2 regions of the Promicromonospora alba genome follow, and region 2 is predicted to be linked to the other one. Evidence: predicted binding sites of a transcription regulator. Region 2 holds the regulator's gene; the other holds the start of a gene.
What was found. The regulator Rex, encoded in region 2, represses fermentation and respiration genes when NADH is low (regulators of the CRP and FNR family bind a similar motif). The targets are predictions, from matches to a motif close to CTTGTGAANNNNTTCACAAG.
Positions count from the first base shown of each region.

Region 1: rhaI (L-rhamnose isomerase) is a predicted target of Rex. The motif match lies at 6,485-6,504, and genes of this name have one in related genera.

Region 1 covers NZ_JBHSFI010000004.1:450,923-460,105, reverse strand. Annotated here, with positions in the region: gene ACFO6V_RS13030 (APC family permease) at 1-1,368, opposite strand, end outside; gene ACFO6V_RS13025 (sugar ABC transporter ATP-binding protein) at 1,607-3,217, shown strand; gene ACFO6V_RS13020 (ABC transporter permease) at 3,214-4,269, shown strand; gene ACFO6V_RS13015 (ABC transporter permease) at 4,266-5,327, shown strand; gene rhaS (rhamnose ABC transporter substrate-binding protein) at 5,339-6,358, shown strand; gene rhaI (L-rhamnose isomerase) at 6,540-7,715, shown strand; gene ACFO6V_RS13000 (alpha/beta hydrolase fold domain-containing protein) at 7,712-8,689, shown strand; gene ACFO6V_RS12995 (bifunctional aldolase/short-chain dehydrogenase) at 8,686-9,183, shown strand, end outside.
Region 2 covers NZ_JBHSFI010000004.1:319,918-329,100, forward strand. Annotated here, with positions in the region: gene ACFO6V_RS12440 (NCS1 family nucleobase:cation symporter-1) at 1-701, shown strand, start outside; gene ACFO6V_RS12445 (aspartate/glutamate racemase family protein) at 704-1,471, shown strand; gene ACFO6V_RS12450 (redox-sensing transcriptional repressor Rex) at 1,508-2,155, opposite strand; gene ACFO6V_RS12455 (glutaredoxin family protein) at 2,216-2,464, opposite strand; gene ACFO6V_RS12460 (Pr6Pr family membrane protein) at 2,474-3,148, opposite strand; gene ACFO6V_RS12465 (HAD family hydrolase) at 3,226-4,020, shown strand; gene ACFO6V_RS12470 (30S ribosomal protein bS22) at 4,098-4,196, opposite strand; gene ACFO6V_RS12475 (potassium channel family protein) at 4,427-5,095, opposite strand; gene ACFO6V_RS12480 (TrkH family potassium uptake protein) at 5,258-6,658, opposite strand; gene ACFO6V_RS12485 (acetoin utilization protein AcuC) at 6,771-7,943, shown strand; gene ACFO6V_RS12490 (phytase) at 8,088-9,183, shown strand, end outside.

The DNA of each region.
Region 1 (9,183 bases), 130 kb from region 2:
CGCCCAGGTGACGAACCACAGGATGACGCCGATGAGCAGCAGCCAGCCCGCGATCTGGTACTGGAGCGGATCACGCCCGGTCCAGGGCCCGACGAAGAACGCGCAGAGCAGCGCCCCGAGGATCGGCAGGATGGTCGGGGCCACGAAGTGCTTCCGGTCCACGATGTTGCTCCGCAGCTTGAGCACCGCGACGTTGACGATGGTGAACACCGCGAGCAGCAGGAGCGACGTCGTGCCGCCGAGCGCTGCGATCACGCCGTTCTCCTCCTGCAGCGTCACGAGCACGATGAGCCCGAGCGCGATGACGGTGGTGAACACGATCGCCGCGGTGGGCGTCTGCCGCCGCGGGGAGACCCGCCCGAGGAACGGCGGCAGCACCCTCTGCTTGGCCATGCCGTACAGGAGTCGCGACGCCATCAGCATGTTGATCAGCGCCGAGTTCGCCACGGCAAAGATCGTGATGAACGGGAAGATGGAACCGATGGGGAAGCCGGGCAGGGCTCGCTCGACGACCAGCGTGAGCGGTGTGTCGCTCGCGCCGAGCTCGCCCACGGGAACGATCGCCACGGTGAAGATCGCGACCAGCACGTAGATGACGCCGGTGATGCCGATGCCGGCGATCATCATGCGCGGGAAGTTCTTCACCGGGTCGTGCGTCTCCTCGGCCATGTTGACCGCGTCCTCGAACCCGACCATCGCGAAGAACGCGAGTGCCGTCGCGGCGGTCACGGCGAGGAAGGCGCTCTTGTCGCCGGGGCTCTCGAACACCATGACCCGGCTGAAGTCGGCCTTCCCGCCGAACGCCGCGAAGACTCCGACGAGGATGATGAAGAGCAGGCCGGAGAGCTCGACGAGCGTGAGCACGATGTTGGCCTTCACGGACTCGCCGACACCACGCAGGTTCACGGCGGCGACCAGCGCCATGAACACGAGGGCGACGGCGACCACCGTCCACGTGCTGGATCCCTCGATGCCGAAGCCCGCGAGCAGGTTGGAGCCCACGGCCCGGGCGGCGGTGGACGCCGAGGTGATGCCCGAGCACATCACCGTGAAGCACACGATGAACGTGAGGAAGTGGACCCCGAACGCCTTGTGCGTGTACAGGGCGGCGCCGGCCGCCTGCGGGTACTTGGTCACCAGCTCCAGGTAGGAGAAGGCGGTGATGAGGGCGATGAGGAAGGCGACGATGAACGGCGCCCATGCCGCGCCGCCCACCTCTGCCGCGACCTGCCCGGTGAGTGCGTAGACACCGGTGCCGAGGATGTCGCCGACGATGAAGAGCAGGAGGAGCTTCGGCCCCATGACGCGCTTGAGCTCTGTGGGCTCCTCGCCGGGGGGCGCGTGCTCCTCGGCAGTTGGCTGGGTCATTCCGGTCACCTCCGTCTGAGGCGGTGCATCCTCGGGCCGCCTCCAAGTGCTGTGGGCAGCGATCGCCCCTGGTCGGTCAAGAGTTCCGTAAGTGAAAGCGCACGGCAACGGACTCGCCGGAACTTCTTGACGCTCTGGCCCGGCGGGTCTATCTTCCGAGTACCGTTTGAACGATTCAACGGTTCAGCAGGAAGACCTGCGGTCATCGTCGACCGCCCGCACAGCTCGACGGAGAGATATGCAGAACGCCGCACCGACGCTGCGCCTGGACGGGGTCGCCAAGTCCTTCGGGCCGGTGGCAGCGCTCCGTTCCGGGACCCTGGTGGTCCAGCCGGGCAGCATCCACGCCCTGGTCGGAGAGAACGGCGCGGGCAAGTCCACGCTGGTCAAGATCGTGGGCGGGGTGCACCGCCGGGACGCCGGCACCGTCGAGCTCGACGGCGTGCCCGTCGACTTCGCCGGTCCCGCCGAGGCCAAGGCCGCCGGCGTCGCCGTCATCCATCAGGAGCCGGCGAGCTTCCCGGACCTGACCGTCACGGAGAACATCTTCCTGGGCCGCGAGCCGCTCGGCCGGTTCCGCCGGATCGACCGGCGCGCGATGCGCGAGGGTGCCCGGGACCTGTTCCGGGACCTCGGTGTCGACCTGGATCCCGACCGTCCCGCCGAGGGGCTCTCCATCGCGGACCAGCAGATCGTCGAGATCGCCAAGGCGATCTCCCTGGACGCCCGCCTCCTCGTCATGGACGAGCCGACGGCGGCGCTGAGCGCGGTCGAGGTGCGCCGCCTGTTCGCGGTCGCCCGCGGGCTTCGCGACGCCGGCCGCGCCGTCGTCTTCATCTCGCACCGCCTCGACGAGGTGGCCGACCTCTGCGACACCGTGACCGTCATGCGCGACGGCGAGCACGTCTCCACGGACGCAGTCGCCGACGTCACGCCCGACGAGCTCGTGCGCCGCATGGTGGGCCGCGACGTGGCCGAGCTCTACCCGAAGGTGCCGAGCACCGCCGGCGAGGTGGTGCTGCGCGTGGCGGGCCTGGAGTCGACGGGCACCTTCCACGACGTGTCCTTCGAGGTGCGGGCGGGCGAGATCGTCGGCCTGGCGGGCCTCGTCGGGGCCGGGCGCAGCGAGATCGCCCGCGCGGTGTTCGGCGTCGACCGGTACGACGCCGGCAGTGTCACCGTCGGCGGTCGGCCCCTGCGACCGGGCGACCCGGCGGCGGCCATCGCCGCGGGCGTCGCCCTGGTCCCCGAGGACCGGCGCCTGCAGGGCCTGGTCACCGAGTCGTCGGTGGGGCGCAACGTGTCCTCCGTCGCGCTTCGACGACGACGCGGCCCGAGGGACGAGGGCGGCGTCCGAGGAGAAGGGCGAGAAGGCCCTGTGAGGCGGCGCCTGGCTCGCCTCGGCATCCTGCTGCCCGACGCCGAGGCGCGGCTCGCGCGCGACTGGTCCGGCCGGCTCGAGGTGAAGGCAGGGGCGCTGGACGCGCTCGCCACCACGATGAGCGGCGGCAACCAGCAGAAGGTGGTCCTGGCGAAGTGGCTGGCCACCGGGCCGAAGGTGCTCATCGTCGACGAGCCCACCCGCGGGATCGACGTCGGCACCAAGGCCGAGGTGCACCGGCTGCTGTCCACCCTGGCCGCCGAGGGGCTGGCCGTCCTGATGATCTCGTCCGAGCTGCCGGAGGTACTGGGTATGGCTGACCGTGTGCTCGTGGTGCGCGAGGGGCGCATCGCCGCCGAGCTCAGCCGCGCGGAGGCGACGCCCGAGGCGGTGATGCGCGCGGCGACGCCGGGCGCGACGCGTAGCGGCGTCGAGACCGGTGGCTCCGAGACCGAGGGGGCGGCATGAGGAACGTCCTGCGCCGCCGTGAGGCGGGCATCGCCCTCGCCCTCCTGGTGGTGATCGGCGTGACCACCGCGATCCAGCCGGGCTTCCTGCTCAGCGCGGGCGGCTGGCGCGACCTGCTGCTCACGCCCGCGATCCTCGTGGTGCTCGCCGTGGGCCAGGCGGTGGTCGTCATCACGCGGAACGTGGACCTCTCCGTCGGGTCGGTGCTGGGCCTCACGGCGTACCTGACCGGCCGCCTGTTCATCGAGGCACCGGACCTGCCCATCGTCGTGGTCACGCTCGTCGCCGTCGCGGTCGGTGCGCTGCTCGGCCTGGTCAACGGCTCGATCGTCGCGTTCGCCCGCGTGCCGGCGCTCGTCATCACGCTCGGCACCCTGTACGTCTACCGCGGGGTGACCCTCACCTGGGCCGGCAGCGACCGGATCGACGCGGGCGACATGCCGCGCGCCTTCCTCGGCCTCGGCACCCAGCAGGTGCTGGGCGTGCCGGTGCTGACGATCGTCGCCGCGATCGTGCTGGCCGCCGTGGGCTACTACATGTACACCTCGCGCGGCGGGCGTCAGCTGTACGCCATCGGCTCCGACCCCGACGCCGCGGCCCTCCAGGGCCTGCCGGTCCGACGCCGGCTGCTGTGGGCGTTCGCGACGAACGGCGCGCTCGCCGGCCTGGCCGGCGTGATGTTCGCCGCCCGGTACGGGACGGTGTCCTCGGGTGCGGGCACCGGCATGGAGCTGCAGGTGGTCGGCGCCGTCGTCGTGGGCGGCGTCGCGATCTTCGGCGGCAGCGGGACGGTGGCGGGCGCCGCGCTCGGCGCGATGCTGCTGCTGACCATCAACCGGGCGCTGCCCGTCGTGGGCATCCCCGACTTCTGGCAGCGCGCGGTGGTGGGTGCGCTCATCATCGGCGCGATCGCGCTGGACCGGGTGCTCGCCAACCGCCGCTCGCGCCGCCTGGCAGTCGAGCGAGATACCGGCCCGAACGACCGTATGGACGGTCGCCAGGGCGACAGTATGGACGGTCGCCAGGGCGACAGCGAGGAGGCGACCGCATGAGAACCCACGCCCGTCCGTGGTGGCAGCGTGCGCTGCTCACCCGCGAGATGCTCACTCTTCTGATCCTGGCGGTGGCCTGGATCGTCGCGTCCGCCGTGGTGCAGAACTTCGACGGCCCGCTCACCATCACCTACCTGGTGCTCGACCTCGCCCCCGTGCTGCTCATCGCGCTCCCGATGACGCTCATCATCGCCACCGGGGAGATCGACCTGTCGGTCGCATCCGTGGTCGGCCTGTCGAGCGTCACCTTCGGGCTGCTCTACCAGGCAGGGCTCGGCCTCTGGGCCGCGCTGCTGGTCTCGGTGCTGCTCGGCGCGGTGTGCGGCGCGATCAACGGCGCACTGGTCGCGTACGCGGGCCTGCCGTCGCTGGCCGTCACCATCGGTTCGCTCGCCCTCTACCGCGGCCTGGCCGTCGGCCTCCTCGGCACGACGGCGGTCACCGGCTTCCCCGACTCCTGGACCGACGGCGCCACGGCGAAGCTGGGGGAGTCGCCCTACCCGGTCATCACCCTCGGGCTGCTCCTCGTGATCGCGGTCTTCGCGGTGCTCCTGCACGCGACGCCGTTCGGGCGGAACGTGCTGGACATCGGCCGCAGCAGCGAGGCCGCCCGGTTCTCCGGCGTCGACGTCAAGCGGACCCTGCTGATCCTGTTCGTGCTGTCCGGGGCGGTCTCGGCGCTCGCGGGCGTCTACTACACGCTGCGCTACGGCAGCGCGCGCGGCGACAACGCGACGGGTATGGAACTGCAGGTGGTCGCGGCGGTGCTGCTCGGCGGGGTGTCGATCTTCGGCGGGCGCGGCGCGATCCACGGCGTGGTAGCCGGCGTCCTGCTCATCGGGGTGCTCGGCAGCGCGCTGCGCCTGGAGGGCGTGACGGTCAACGTCATCAACATAGTGATCGGCACGGCGCTGGTTGTTTCCGTGGTCGCCCCGCGCATAGCGGGCGGCCTGAGAGTCCGACGGCGGAACGCCGCCTCACCCCATGAGCCTCCTCGCTTCGCTGCGGGGGCGCACGGGGACCCCGATGGCGGCTCCGCCGTCGGGCAACGAACGTAAGGAGACGGACGATGAAGTTCACATCTGTGCTCGCGGCCGGCACGGTCGCCGTGCTCGCGCTGGGCCTGACCGCATGCGGTTCGAGCGGCGACGGGGGCGGTGGTGGTGGCGGCGACGACGCGGTGACGATCACCGTGCTGCCCAAGAACCTGGGCAACCCGTACTTCGAGGCGTCGACGGCGGGCGCGCAGGAAGCGGCGGAGGAGCTCGGCGCGACCGTCGAGGAGGTCGGGCCCGACGCCGCCTCGCCCGACGCCCAGGTGCCGTTCATCAACACCGCAGCCCAGCAGGGGGTCAGCGCCCTGGTGGTCTCGGCCAACGACCCGACGGCGATCGGTGACGCGCTGGAGGAGGCGCGGTCGGCCGGCACCAAGGTGGTCACGTTCGACTCCGACACCGAGCCGCAGTTCCGCGACCTGTTCGTCAACCAGGCCTCGCCCGAGGGCATCGCCGACAAGCAGCTCGAGCTGGTCGCGGACCAGATCGGCGGCGAGGGCGAGATCGCGATCCTCTCGGCGTCGGCCAACGCGACCAACCAGAACGCGTGGATCGCGCTCATGGAGGAGAAGCTGGCGTCCGACTACCCGGACATCGAGCTGGTCGAGACCGTCTACGGCGACGACGACGACCAGACGTCGTTCGACAAGACCGCCGCGCTGCTGCAGTCGCACCCCGACCTCAAGGGCATCGTCTCGCCCACCACCGTCGGCATCGCGGCGGCGGCGCGCTACGTGTCGACGTCGGAGTACAAGGGCAAGGTCGCGGTGACCGGTCTCGGCACGCCCAACCAGATGCGGGAGTACGTCGAGGACGGGACCGTCGAGGCGTTCGCGCTGTGGAACCCGACCGACCTGGGCTACCTGGCGACGCAGGCCGCCGCGGCCCTGGCGGCGGGCGACATCACCGGCGAGGAGGGCGAGACCTTCACCGCGGGACGCCTGGGCGAGTTCACCGTCGGGGCGGACGGCGAGGTGCTGCTCGGCGAGCCGTACGTGTTCGACGAGAGCAACATCGCGGACTTCGACTTCTGAGTGGTCCACCCAGTGATCCGGCCCAGACCGCATGCCGGTTCTGGGCCGGATCACTGGGCTGGGCGGCGCTGCCGCCGTCGGCTCGCCACGATGGGGTTGACCGGGGGAGCGCGCGCCGCATAGGCTCCAGTGAATCGTTTCAAGATGGTGCACGAGGAAGTGCGCGGAGAGGAAGGACGCCATGGCGGCATCCACACGAACCGAGGCGGCCAAGTCCGCGCTCCGGCAGCAGACGATCGAGCTGCCGTCGTGGGCGTTCGGCAACTCGGGGACGAGGTTCAAGGTCTTCGGCCAGCCGGGCGTCCCGCGCGACCCGTTCGAGAAGCTGGCCGACGCCGCACAGGTGCACCAGTACACCGGCGTCGCCCCGCGGGTCAGCCTGCACATCCCCTGGGACCTCGTCGACGACTTCTCAGGTCTTGCCCGGCACGCCGAGGACCTGGGCGTGCAGATCGGCATGATCAACTCGAACGTGTTCCAGGACGACGACTTCATGCTGGGCTCCCTCGCCCACCCCGACCCCCGGGTGCGGGCCAAAGCGGTGGACCACCACAAGCAGTGCATCGACGTCATGCGGGCGACGGGCTCCAAGGACCTCAAGGTCTGGCTCTCCGACGGCCTCAACTACCCGGGCCAGGACTCGATCCGGGCCCGGCAGGACCGGATCGCCGAGTCCCTCGCCGAGATCTACGGCGCGCTCGACGACGACCAGCACATGGTGCTCGAGTACAAGTTCTTCGAGCCCGCTTTCTACATCACCGACGTCCCGGACTGGGGCACGTCCCTGCTGCACGTCATGGCCCTGGGCGACCGGGCGAAGGTGGTGCTCGACACCGGCCACCACGCGCCGGGCACCAACATCGAGTTCATCGTGGCGCAGCTCCTGCGCCAGGGCCGCCTCGGCGCCTTCGACTTCAACAGCCGCTTCTACGCCGACGACGACCTCATGGTCGGCGCCGCTGACCCGTTCCAGCTGTTCCGGATCATGCACGAGATCGTTTTAGCCGGCGCCCACGCGCCGGACAGCGGCGTCAACTTCATGCTCGACCAGTGCCACAACATCGAGCCGAAGATCCCGGCCCAGATCCGCTCGGTCATGAACGTCCAGGAGGCGACGGCGAAGGCGCTGCTCGTCGACGTCGAGGCGCTCACAGCGGCCCAGCTCGCCGGCGATGTGCTCGGCGCGCACGCCGTGCTCATGGACGCGTACGACACCGACGTCCGCCCGCTCGTCGCCGAGGTGCGCGAGGAGATGGGCCTGGACCCGAACCCCAGGGCCGCCTTCGCGGCCTCCGGGTACGCCGAGAAGGTCGCCGCCGAGCGGGTCGGGGGCGCGCAGGCCGGATGGGGCGCGTGAGCGGCACGGTCGGGGACCGTCTCCTCGACGGCCCGCACGGCGATCTGCGGGTGCGGGTCTACGAGCCGGCAGACGGCACCGACCGGGTGGCCGGCCTGGTATGGGCGCACGGTGGTGCCTTCATGTACGGCGACCTCGACATGCCCGAGGCCGACTGGGTGGCGCGGCGGCTCGCCGACGTCGGCGTGGTGGTCGTGAGTGTCGACTACCAGCTCGCGCCGGATCTCGACTACCGGGACCCGGCCGGTTCCGCGGCACCTGATGGGGTGCGGTTCCCCGTCGCGTCCGAGGAGGTCACGTTCGCCTACGGCTGGGCGCGGGACGTGGAGCTCGGCGTCGGGTCAGAACAGTGGTCGCTGGGCGGGGCAAGTGCCGGCGGGAACCTGGCGGCCGGTGCGTCGTTGCGGCTGCGCGACGCGGGCGGGCCGCAGCCGCGGTCGATAGTGCTGGCCTACCCCGTGGCCCACTACGAGCTACCGGCCCCGAGCCCCGAGCTGGCCGAGAAGATCGCCGCGCTGCCGCCCGACCGGAACTTCCCGCCCGAGGCCATGCGCGCCATGGGCGCCAACTACCTGGGCGGCAGCGACGTCCCGATCTCGCCGTACGCCCACCCCGGAGGACAGGACCTGCGCGGGCTGCCGCCCACGTTCGTCGTCACGTCCGACCACGACGCGCTGCGGTCCTCGGGCGAGGCGTACTGCGCCGACCTCGCGGCGGCCGGCGTCGACGTGCTGCTCGTCCGCGAGGACAGCACGTATCACGGCCACCTCAACGAGCCGGCCACCGCCGGTGCGGCGCGCAGCATCGCGCGCATCGCGGCCTGGCTCACCGTCGACGGCCTCGTCGGCACGCCGCACGAACCACCGCACCACCACGACGTCACGCCCCCGCCGGCCGAGCTTGCCGGGACCTCGGTCCCTGCGCGCTCGACTGACGCAGGGCACCGAGCCGACACGGAAGCAGCAGCCCGATGACGAACCAGACTGCCGACGCGACAGACAACCCGACGGTCACCTCGCTCGTCGCCCGCTCGAACCGGCTGGGCGCCGACCCCCGCAACACCAACTACGCGGGTGGCAACACGTCCGCGAAGGGGACCGCCACCGACCCCGTGACGGGCGAGCCCGTCGAGCTGCTGTGGGTCAAGGGCTCGGGCGGCGACCTCGGCACGCTCCAGCCCCAGGGCCTGGCCGTGCTGCGGCTGGACCGGATGCGCGCTCTCGTCGACGTGTACCCGGGCCTGGACCGCGAGGACGAGATGGTCGCCGCGTTCGACTACTGCCTGCACGGCAAGGGCGGCGCGGCGCCGTCGATCGACACCGCCATGCACGGCCTGGTCGACGCCGCCCACGTGGACCACCTCCACCCCGACTCGGGCATCGCGTTGGCCGCCGCGGCCGACGGCGAGGCGCTCACCCGGGAGATCTTCGGCGACGAGGTCGTCTGGGTGCCGTGGCGCCGGCCCGGC
Region 2 (9,183 bases):
TCCTGTTCTTCTCGCTCCTGACGGTCATCACGGCGTCGGCGACGGTGCCGGTGTTCGGCGAGCTCATCACCGACCCCATCCACACCGTCGAGCGCATCGACACCCCGTTCGCGATCCTGCTCGGCGGCCTCACCTTCGTGACCGCGACCGTGGGCATCAACATCGTCGCCAACTTCATCTCCCCCGCGTTCGACTTCTCCAACGTGGCCCCGCAGAAGATCAGCTGGCGCATGGGCGGCATGATCGCCGCGGTCGGGTCCGTGGTCCTGCTGCCCTGGAACTGGTACAACGACGCCGACGCGATCCACTACACGCTCGGCGTGCTCGGCGCCCTGATCGGCCCGCTGTTCGGCATCCTCATCGCCGGCTACTACTTCGCGGCGAAGCAGCGGGTGCTCGTCGACGACATGTTCACCATGTCGCCCGAGGGCGCCTACTGGTACACGAACGGCTACAACCGCAACGGCGTGCTCGCGATCTTCCTGGCCGGCGTGCCGACCGTCCTCCTGGGCGTGCTGCCCAAGCTGATCGCCGACCTCGGGTACTTCGACATCTCCTGGATCGGCAACTACACGTGGTTCATCGGGTGCGGGCTCGGCTTCGTGGCGTTCTGGTGGCTGGAGCGGCTCAGCCCTCAGATCCCGTCGTTCGACGGCGACACCGAGGGTGTGGCCGACGGCGCAGCGGGCACCAAGGCCTGACGGTGCGGATCCACCTCATCAACCCCAACACCTCCCGGGCGATGACCGACAAGATCGCGGTCACCGCCCGGGAGGTCGCCGGGCCGGACGTCGACGTCGTCGCCACCTGCCCGGAACCCGGCGCCGGCCCCGCCGCCGTCGAGAGCCACACTGACGAGGCGTGGGCCGCGCTCGTGGTGGCGCAGCAGGTCGCGGCCGCGGAGGCGGCCGGCGTCGGCCCTGCGGACGGCGGAGAGCCGGACGGCGTCGGCCCGGCCGACGGCTACGTCGTCGCCTGCTTCGGCGACCCCGGCCTGGACGCCGCCCGCGAGCTGACGGACGGCCCGGTGGTCGGGATCGCCGAGGCCGCGATGCACGTCGCGACCCTGTCGGGCCGCACGTTCGCCGTGGTCACCACGCTGTCCCGCACGCTGGGCCGCGCGCGCGACCTGGTGCGGCGCTACGGCTTCGAGGACACGTGCGTGGCCATGTACGCGGCGGACGTCCCGGTCCTCGAGCTGGAGGACGCCGGCTCTGCCGCCCGGGAGAAGATCGCCGAGCTCTGCGAGCGCGCGGTCCGCGACGACGGCGCGGACACCGTCGTGCTCGGCTGCGCGGGCATGACCGACCTCTGTGCGGACCTCACGAAGCGCACAGGGGTCCCGGTGATCGACGGCGTGGCGGCCGCCGTCGGCCTGGTGTCGGGAATGGTGCGCATGGGCGTAGGAACGAGCAAGCGCGACGAGTACGCGCCCCCGCCCCGGCTACCGGCGCAGGTACTGCGGCCCTGACTTGCGGTACCTGGTACGACCAGTCAGGGCCGCAAGTCAGAGCGCCGCGGCTCGCGTCGCCGCGTGGAACGCCAGGATCTGCAGCTCGCCGCCGACGTCGACCGAGCGCACCACCACGTCGTCCGGCACCTGGAGCGCGACCGGCGCGAAGCTGAGGATCTCGCGCACGCCCGTGGCCACGACGGCGTCGGCCACGTCCTGGGCCACGTGACCCGGCAGCGCGAGCACGACCATGCTGACCCGCTCGCGCTCGATGATCTGCGCGACGGAGCGCACGTGCTCCACGGTCACGCCGGCCACCCGCGTGCCCACGACGTCGGGCGACGCGTCGAGCAGCGCCACCACCTGGAAGCCGCGCGTCGTGTAGCCCGAGTAGTTCGCGAGGGCGTGCCCGAGGTTTCCGATGCCGACGATCGCCAGCCGGTGCTCGGTCTCGAGCCCCAGGGCGACGGTGATGTAGGAGGCGAGCGACTCGACGTCGTACCCGACGCCGCGCGTGCCGAACGAACCCAGGTAGGACAGGTCCTTGCGCAGCTGCGCCGAGCTCACGCCCGAACGCTCGGCGAGCTCCGTCGACGAGGTGAGGGCCACCCCCTCGGCCGCGAGGTCCCGCAGGGCGCGCAGGTAGTACGGCAACCTCCCTACGGTTGCTGCCGGAACTGTCCCGTCACTGAGTTCGACCACGTGCTGCTCCCCTCCCCGCGACCACTGTGTCGCGGGCGTACGCACACACTGCCGGGACGATCATGCCAGGAGGCGGGCCAGGCGCGCACCGTCCACGCGCCAGAAACCTTGCTGGACCCCGTCCACCTCGACCACGGGGACGTACTCCCCGTACTTCTCCCGCAGTGCGGGCGCGCTGTCGATGTCGACCTCGCGCCATTGGGCTCCTGCGTCCTCGCACACCCGCACCACCACGGCGCGTGCGTCTTCGCACAGATGGCACGCCTCGCGTGTGTACAGGACTACCCGGGCATCGGCAGGACTTGTCACGACCTGAGGTTACGTCACGCGCGGGACCGAACCGTCCGTACCCGGCAGCCGTGCGTCCGCCCAGCGGACGCCCCAGGCCAGGACCAGGAAGACCACGGCGACGAGGGTGGCGTTGGTGAGCGCAGCGCCGTAGCCGAGCACGGTGACGTCGAGGAAGGGGTACGGGTACCAGCCCGTGGCGGCTCCCCGGACGAAGGTGTAGACGAGCCACGCGATCGGGTAGACGACCGACCACCAGACGGTCCGCACGCTCACGCGCGGCCGAGGACCTACCCACAGCCAGACGACGACGGCGAGGAGCGGCGCCAGCACGTGCAGCATCGTGTTCGCCACGGCGCCCGACGGCGTCAGCGTCACCAGGCCGCGCAGCACCGTGTTGTAGACGATCCCGGTGACGGCGATGCACAGCAGCGCGTCGAGCCGCAGCACCCGGAACACCGGCCCGTCCCGGCGCGGGTCCAGCGCGAGTGCCAGCGAGACGCCGCCGATCAGCAGGTTCGACTCGATGGTGAAGTAGCTGAAGAGCCGGACGAAACGCTCGGCGTGCGTGGGCGCGACACCCGGGCCGTCGACGATCGCGGTGACGAGCTCGATCGTGAAGCCGCCGAGGGCGAGCACGGCCACCAGCAGGTGGAGGACGCGCGCGAGGATGGCCCGGTCCGGCCCGCTGATCTCTTGGCTCACGCCCCGGTTCTATCACCGGCCGCCCCTGCCTGCCCGGTGTGACCTGCACTACGTGGCGCGCGGATAGAGTGGCCTCCATGCCGTCGACGCACCCCTCGTCCGCCACCGCGGCGTTCTTCGACGTCGACAACACGATCATCCGCGGTGCGAGCGCTTTTCACCTGGCCAAGTCCGCGTACCAGCGCAAGTTCTTCGGCACGCGGGACATCCTCAGGTTCGCCATGATCCAGGCGCGCTACCTGGTGTGGGGCGAGAACAAGGAAGAGATCGACAAGGTGCGCAACCGCGCCCTGTCGCTGATCGCGGGCCGCAGCGTCGCGGAGATCGCCACCCTCGGCGAAGAGGTGTGGGACGCCGTCCTGTCGCTGCGGATCTATCCGGGCACGCGCCGCCTGCTCGACGAGCACATCGCGGCGGGCCACCAGGTCTGGCTCATCACCGCCACGCCCGTGGAGATCGCACAGCTCATCGCGCGCCGGCTGGGCGCGACGGGTGCGCTCGGCACCATCGCGGAGCACAAGGACGGGTTCTACACGGGCCGGCTCAACGGCGACCTGATGCACGGCCAGGCCAAGGCGGCGGCCATCGTCGAGCTCGCGGACATCAACGAGATCGACCTCGACGAGAGCTACGCGTACGGGGACTCGCTGAACGACCTGCCGATGATGCGCGCCGTGGGCCACCCCTGCCCGATCAACCCCGACCTGCGGCTGCGCCGGCACGCGCAGGAGGTGGGCTGGCCCATCCGGGAGTTCCGCGGACGGTCCCAGCGCGCCGCGGGGCGCAGCGTGCGTACGGCCTCATGGGCCGGCGCCGCGTGGGTGCTGGGCCTGGTGCTGCGGGCGGCCCGCCGTCGGCTGCGCGGGCAGTAGCGGCGCACCGCTGACACGAAGAAGGCCCGGCCCCTAGGGGGCCGGGCCTGCTCGTCACGCGCCCGAGGGCGCGAGCGTCACTTCTTGTTGCGGCGCTGGTGGCGCGTCTTACGAAGCAGCTTGCGGTGCTTCTTCTTCGCCATACGCTTGCGGCGCTTCTTGATGACGGAGCCCATAGGTCCTCGCAATGTTCGATCGGTCGGCGGCAGCCCGACGACGGGCCGCTCAGCGAAATGGTCCACGGTTGGTCCGGGACAGTGACGCCAGGGAGTGACGATGGCCGACCAACACGAAAGGGAGTCCGCTCCCTAGGCTACCTGGTCTGACGCGCGCCCCGTAATCGGGGGCGGTGTGAGGTGCGCCGAACCCCTCCCGAAGCCCTCCCGGACCCGTCCCGAAGCCGGAATCAAGGCCTCGCGGCGAACCGTTCGAGGAGGTCCGCGTGACCGGAGCACACCAGCAGGTCGTTGGCGGAGATCCGCGTCTCCGGCGTCGCATAGACGAAGTCGACGCCCGGTGACTTCACGCCGATCACCGTGATCCCGTACCGCTTGCGGATGTTGGACTGCGCGAGCGTGAAGCCCTGCGCCTCCTTGGGCGGGCGCATCTTGACGATGGTGAAGCCGTCCTCGACCTCGATGTAGTCGAGCAGCTTGCCGCTCACGAGGTGGGCGACGCGCGAACCGGCGTCGGCCTCGGGGAAGACGACGTGGTGGGCGCCGATGCGGGTCAGAATACGGCCGTGCTCCGCGGAGATCGCCTTGGCCCAGATCTGGGGCGTGCCAAGGTCCACCAGGTTGCCCGTGATCAGCACGGACGCCTCGAGCGACGAGCCGACGCCGACCACCGCCACACCGAAGTCCTTGGCGCCGAGCTGTTCCAGCGCCTCCGGGTTGGACGCGTCGGCCTCCACCAGCGGCAGCCGCCCGGACCACTGGGCCACCAGGACCGGGTCCTGCTCGACGGCGAGCACGTCCTGGCCGAGCCGGTCCAGGGTCGCGCCGATCGCCGACCCGAACCGCCCCAGTCCGATCACCAGCACACCCGCGTCCCGCTCGGGCTTCTTCTCCGGCACGGTATTCCTCTCTAGCCGCTTGTCAGACGTACAGGTCACCCTAGTGACCTGTGCGCCTGACACTCTCGTCGGTTACTCGGTGTTGTCTGTCGGGTGCGGCCTGCGTTCCGTTCCGGGCGAGTGCCTCGTTTCTCGGCCCTCACCCTGCACTGCACTCCGGCCTCACCCGATGATCGGGCGTTCCTCGGGGAAGCGTACGATGCGCCGCCGGTCGCGGAGCGCAAGCACCGCGACCACCGTGACCGCGCCGGTGCGCCCCACGAACATGAGGAGCGCCAGCACGTATTTTCCGGCGTCTGGCAGGTCGAATGTGATGCCCGTGGACAGGCCGACGGTCGCGAACGCCGAGAGCACCTCGAACAGCACCTGCGACAGCGGCAGGTCCGTGACCTCCAGCAGCGCGATGCACGAGACGAGCACGATGCTCGCCCCGGTGAACACCACCGCGATGGACAGCCGCAGGACGTCGCGCGGGATGCGGCGGCCGAACGCCTCGATGTCGCGGTCACCGCGCGCCTCGGCGACGATCGCCAGCAGCATGACGGCGAGCGTGGTCACCTTGATACCGCCAGCGGTCGACGCCGACCCACCACCCACGAACATCAGTGCGTCCTGGATCAGCCAGCTCGACTCCGTCATGGCACCGACGTCGACCGTGCTGAACCCGCCCGAGCGCGGCATGATCCCGGCGAAGAGGGCGGCCAGCAGCTTCTCCCCGAGGGTCAGGGGCCCGAACGTGTCCGGGTTGGCCCACTCCAGCACCAGCAGCAGCAGCGCGCCGACAGCGAGCAGCGCGCCGCTCGTCACGAGCGTGAGCTTGCTGTGCAGGGAGAGCCGCTTGGTCCAGTTGTGCCAGCGCTGGCCCGGACGGGGCAGCGCGCGCTGGATGTTGAGGATCACGGGAAAGCCGAGCGCACCGATGAACACCCCGAGAGCGATCGGCAGCACGAGCGCCCAGTCGCCGACGTGCGGCATCAGGCCCTCGGTCGTGGGCACGAAGCCCGCGTTGTTGAACGCGGAGATCCCGTAGAAGAGCGCGTGCCAGGCCGCGGTGCCGACGTTCTCCTCGATGACGACCAGCCGGGGGAAGATCAGCAGGGCGATCGACAGCTCGAGTGTGGTGGCGGTGACGATGATGACCCGGATCAGCGAGCCGACGTCGCCCAGCCGGCTCGTCTTGGTCTCCGACGCGGTGAGCAGCTTTTGGGTCAGCCCGATCTTGCGCGACACGATCATGCCGAGCAGGGAGGCGACGGTCATGATGCCGAAGCCGCCGACCTTGATGCCCGCGAGGATGACGATCTGCCCGTACAGGGACCAGTAGGTCGCCGTGTCCTGCACGACGAGCCCCGTCACGCACACGGCGGAGACCGCGGTGAACAGGGCGTCGACCAGGCGAGCGCCCTCGCCGTCGGCGGTCGCGAACGGCACCGTCAGGAGCGCCGCGAACAGCACGACCACACAGGCGAAGACGGTGACCGCCAGCCGTGCCGGCGCCCGGAAGGCGAGCTCGTCGACGAGCTCCCGCAGCCCGAACAGCCGGTTCCGCAGGCTCCCCGCCATCCGCTCCGCTCCCTCCACCACGTCTTGTCGATCGACGCCCTACTCTGCCACGCCGCAGTAGCCGTTCTGAGCAGAAACCCTCCGCCGGCCGCAGGTCCGTTACCGTGAGCGGGTGCACCTCGCCCGGCTGGTCTGGAGTCCGCGACTGCTCGAGTACGACTTCGGACCCGGGCATCCCATGTCGCCCACCCGCCTCGACCTCACGATGCGGCTCATCGAGGCGCTCGGCCTGCTGGACCGGCCCACGCTCGAGCTGGCGGACGCCGAACCGGCGTCCGACGCGGTGATCGAGACGGTGCACGACGCCGACTACGTGGCCGCCGTCCGGCACGCGGGGACGACGCTGGAGCCGAACGTGGCGCGCGGCCTGGGCACCGACGACGACCCGCTGTTCACCGGGATGCACGAGGCCGCCGCACGCCAGCTGGGCGGGTCCGTCGACCTCGCCGACGCGCTCTGGTCCGGCGAGATCGCACACGGCGTGAACATCGCCGGCGGCATGCACCACGCGATGCCCGGCGCGGCCTCGGGCTTCTGCGTCTACAACGACGCCGCGGCCGCCATCCGCCGGCTGCTGGACCGGGGCGCGGAACGGGTCGCCTACCTCGACTTCGACGCCCACCACGGCGACGGGGTGGAGGCGATCTTCTGGGACGACCCCCGCGTGCTCACCGTCTCGGTCCACGAGGACGGCCGCACCCTGTTCCCGGGGACCGGTGCCTCCGCCGACGTCGGGCAGGGTTCCGCCGAGGGCAGCGTCGTCAACATCCCGGTCCCCGCCCGCACTACCGGCCCGGCCTGGCTGCGGGCGATCGACGCCGTCGTGCCCGCCCTGGTCCGGGAGCACCGGCCGCAGGTGATCGTGTCCCAGCACGGCTGCGACGCCCACGGGCGGGACCCCCTCTCCAACCTGAACGTCTCGGTGGACGCGCAGTGGACCGCGCAGCAGTGGACGCACGCGCTGGCGCACGAGCACGCAGAGGGCCGCTGGCTGGCCCTCGGCGGTGGCGGCTACGCGGTGTCCGACGTCGTCCCGCTCGCCTGGGCGGCCCTCGTCGCCGAGGCCGCGCACGCACCCCTGGAACGCGGTGCCGAGCTGCCAGCCACGTGGCGCGCGGCGGTCGAGGCCATGGGCTTCGAGGCCGCTCGCGCGCTGGGCTCCGCCGAGGTGCCGTTCCGCCGCTGGAGCGACGGCTACGACCCGGCCGACGCCGTGGACCGTGCTGTCCAGGCCACCCGCCGCGCGGTGTTCCCCCTCCACGGCCTGGACCCGCTCCTGGACTGAGGGGAGCCGCCCCGGCCGGGCTGGTCGGCAGTTCGTCAGATGGTCGGCAGCTCGGAATGCCGATCACCTGACGTATTGCCGACCGCGCGGCGGAGTACATGCTCCGTTCACCCCTGTTACATCCGGGTCCGGGAGCCTCGGGCCATGCGACGTCGCTTCGCCGCCCTGCCGGCCGCTCTGCTGCTCCTGTCCCTGCTCGCACCGGCCACGGCCGTAGCGGGCGACGGCGGTGGGCACCGCCCCACCGCCACCGTCACGACCTCGGTGGAGACGCCGCCGCTGTACGACGACGAGGCCGGCGGCAGCGCGTCGGGCGACGACCCCGCCATCTGGGTCCACCCGAAGAACTCGAACCGGTCGCTCGTCGTCACGACGGCCAAGGAAGGCGGCCTTCGCGTCTACTCCGTCGCGGCGACCGAGCTGCAGTCGCTGGCGGCCGCGCCGGCCCCGCGCGCGGACGGCGTACCCGGCCGGTACAACAACGTGGACATCGCCTACGGCCTGGACGTGGCCGGCCGGAAGACCGATGTCGCCGTCGTCTCGGACCGGTACAACGACCAGATCCGCTTCTTCGCGATCGACCCTGCCGGGGCCAAGGCCGCGCGGCCGCTCACCGAGGTGACCGCGCCCGAGCTGGAGTTCCTGTTCAGCCTGGACCGCGAGACGGTCGCCGAGGACCAGACGGCATACGGCCTGACCGTCTACCAGCGCCACGGCCGGACGTTCGCGGTGGTGACGCAGGAGGGCAGCACCGACATCGCCACAGCGCGGATCACCACCGGCCCGGACGGCGTCGGCTACACCGACGTCGAGCACCTGGCGATGCCCGGCGAGTTCCCGCTGCCCGACGGCACCACCTGGGTGCCGTGCGAGGAGCCGGGCGTGGAACCGCAGCTGGAGGGGCTGGCGGTCGACCGCCGCACCGGCACGCTGTACGCGACACAGGAGGACGTCGGCCTGTGGCGGGTCCCGCTCCCCCTCGGCTCGGGCGAGCCGCGGCTGGTGGACCGGGTGAAGGACTTCGGCGTCCACGACGCCTACGACCCTGAGACCGAGGAGTGCGCCCCGGTGGACCTCGAGGCGCCGTCGTACGGGGGCAAGAACCTGACGGCCGACGCCGAGGGCGTAGACATCTGGTACGGCCCCGGCCGCAAGGGCTACGTCATCGTGTCCAGCCAGGGTGACGACACCTACGGCGTCTACGACCTGCGCGGCCACAACCGGGCGCTCGGCACCTTCC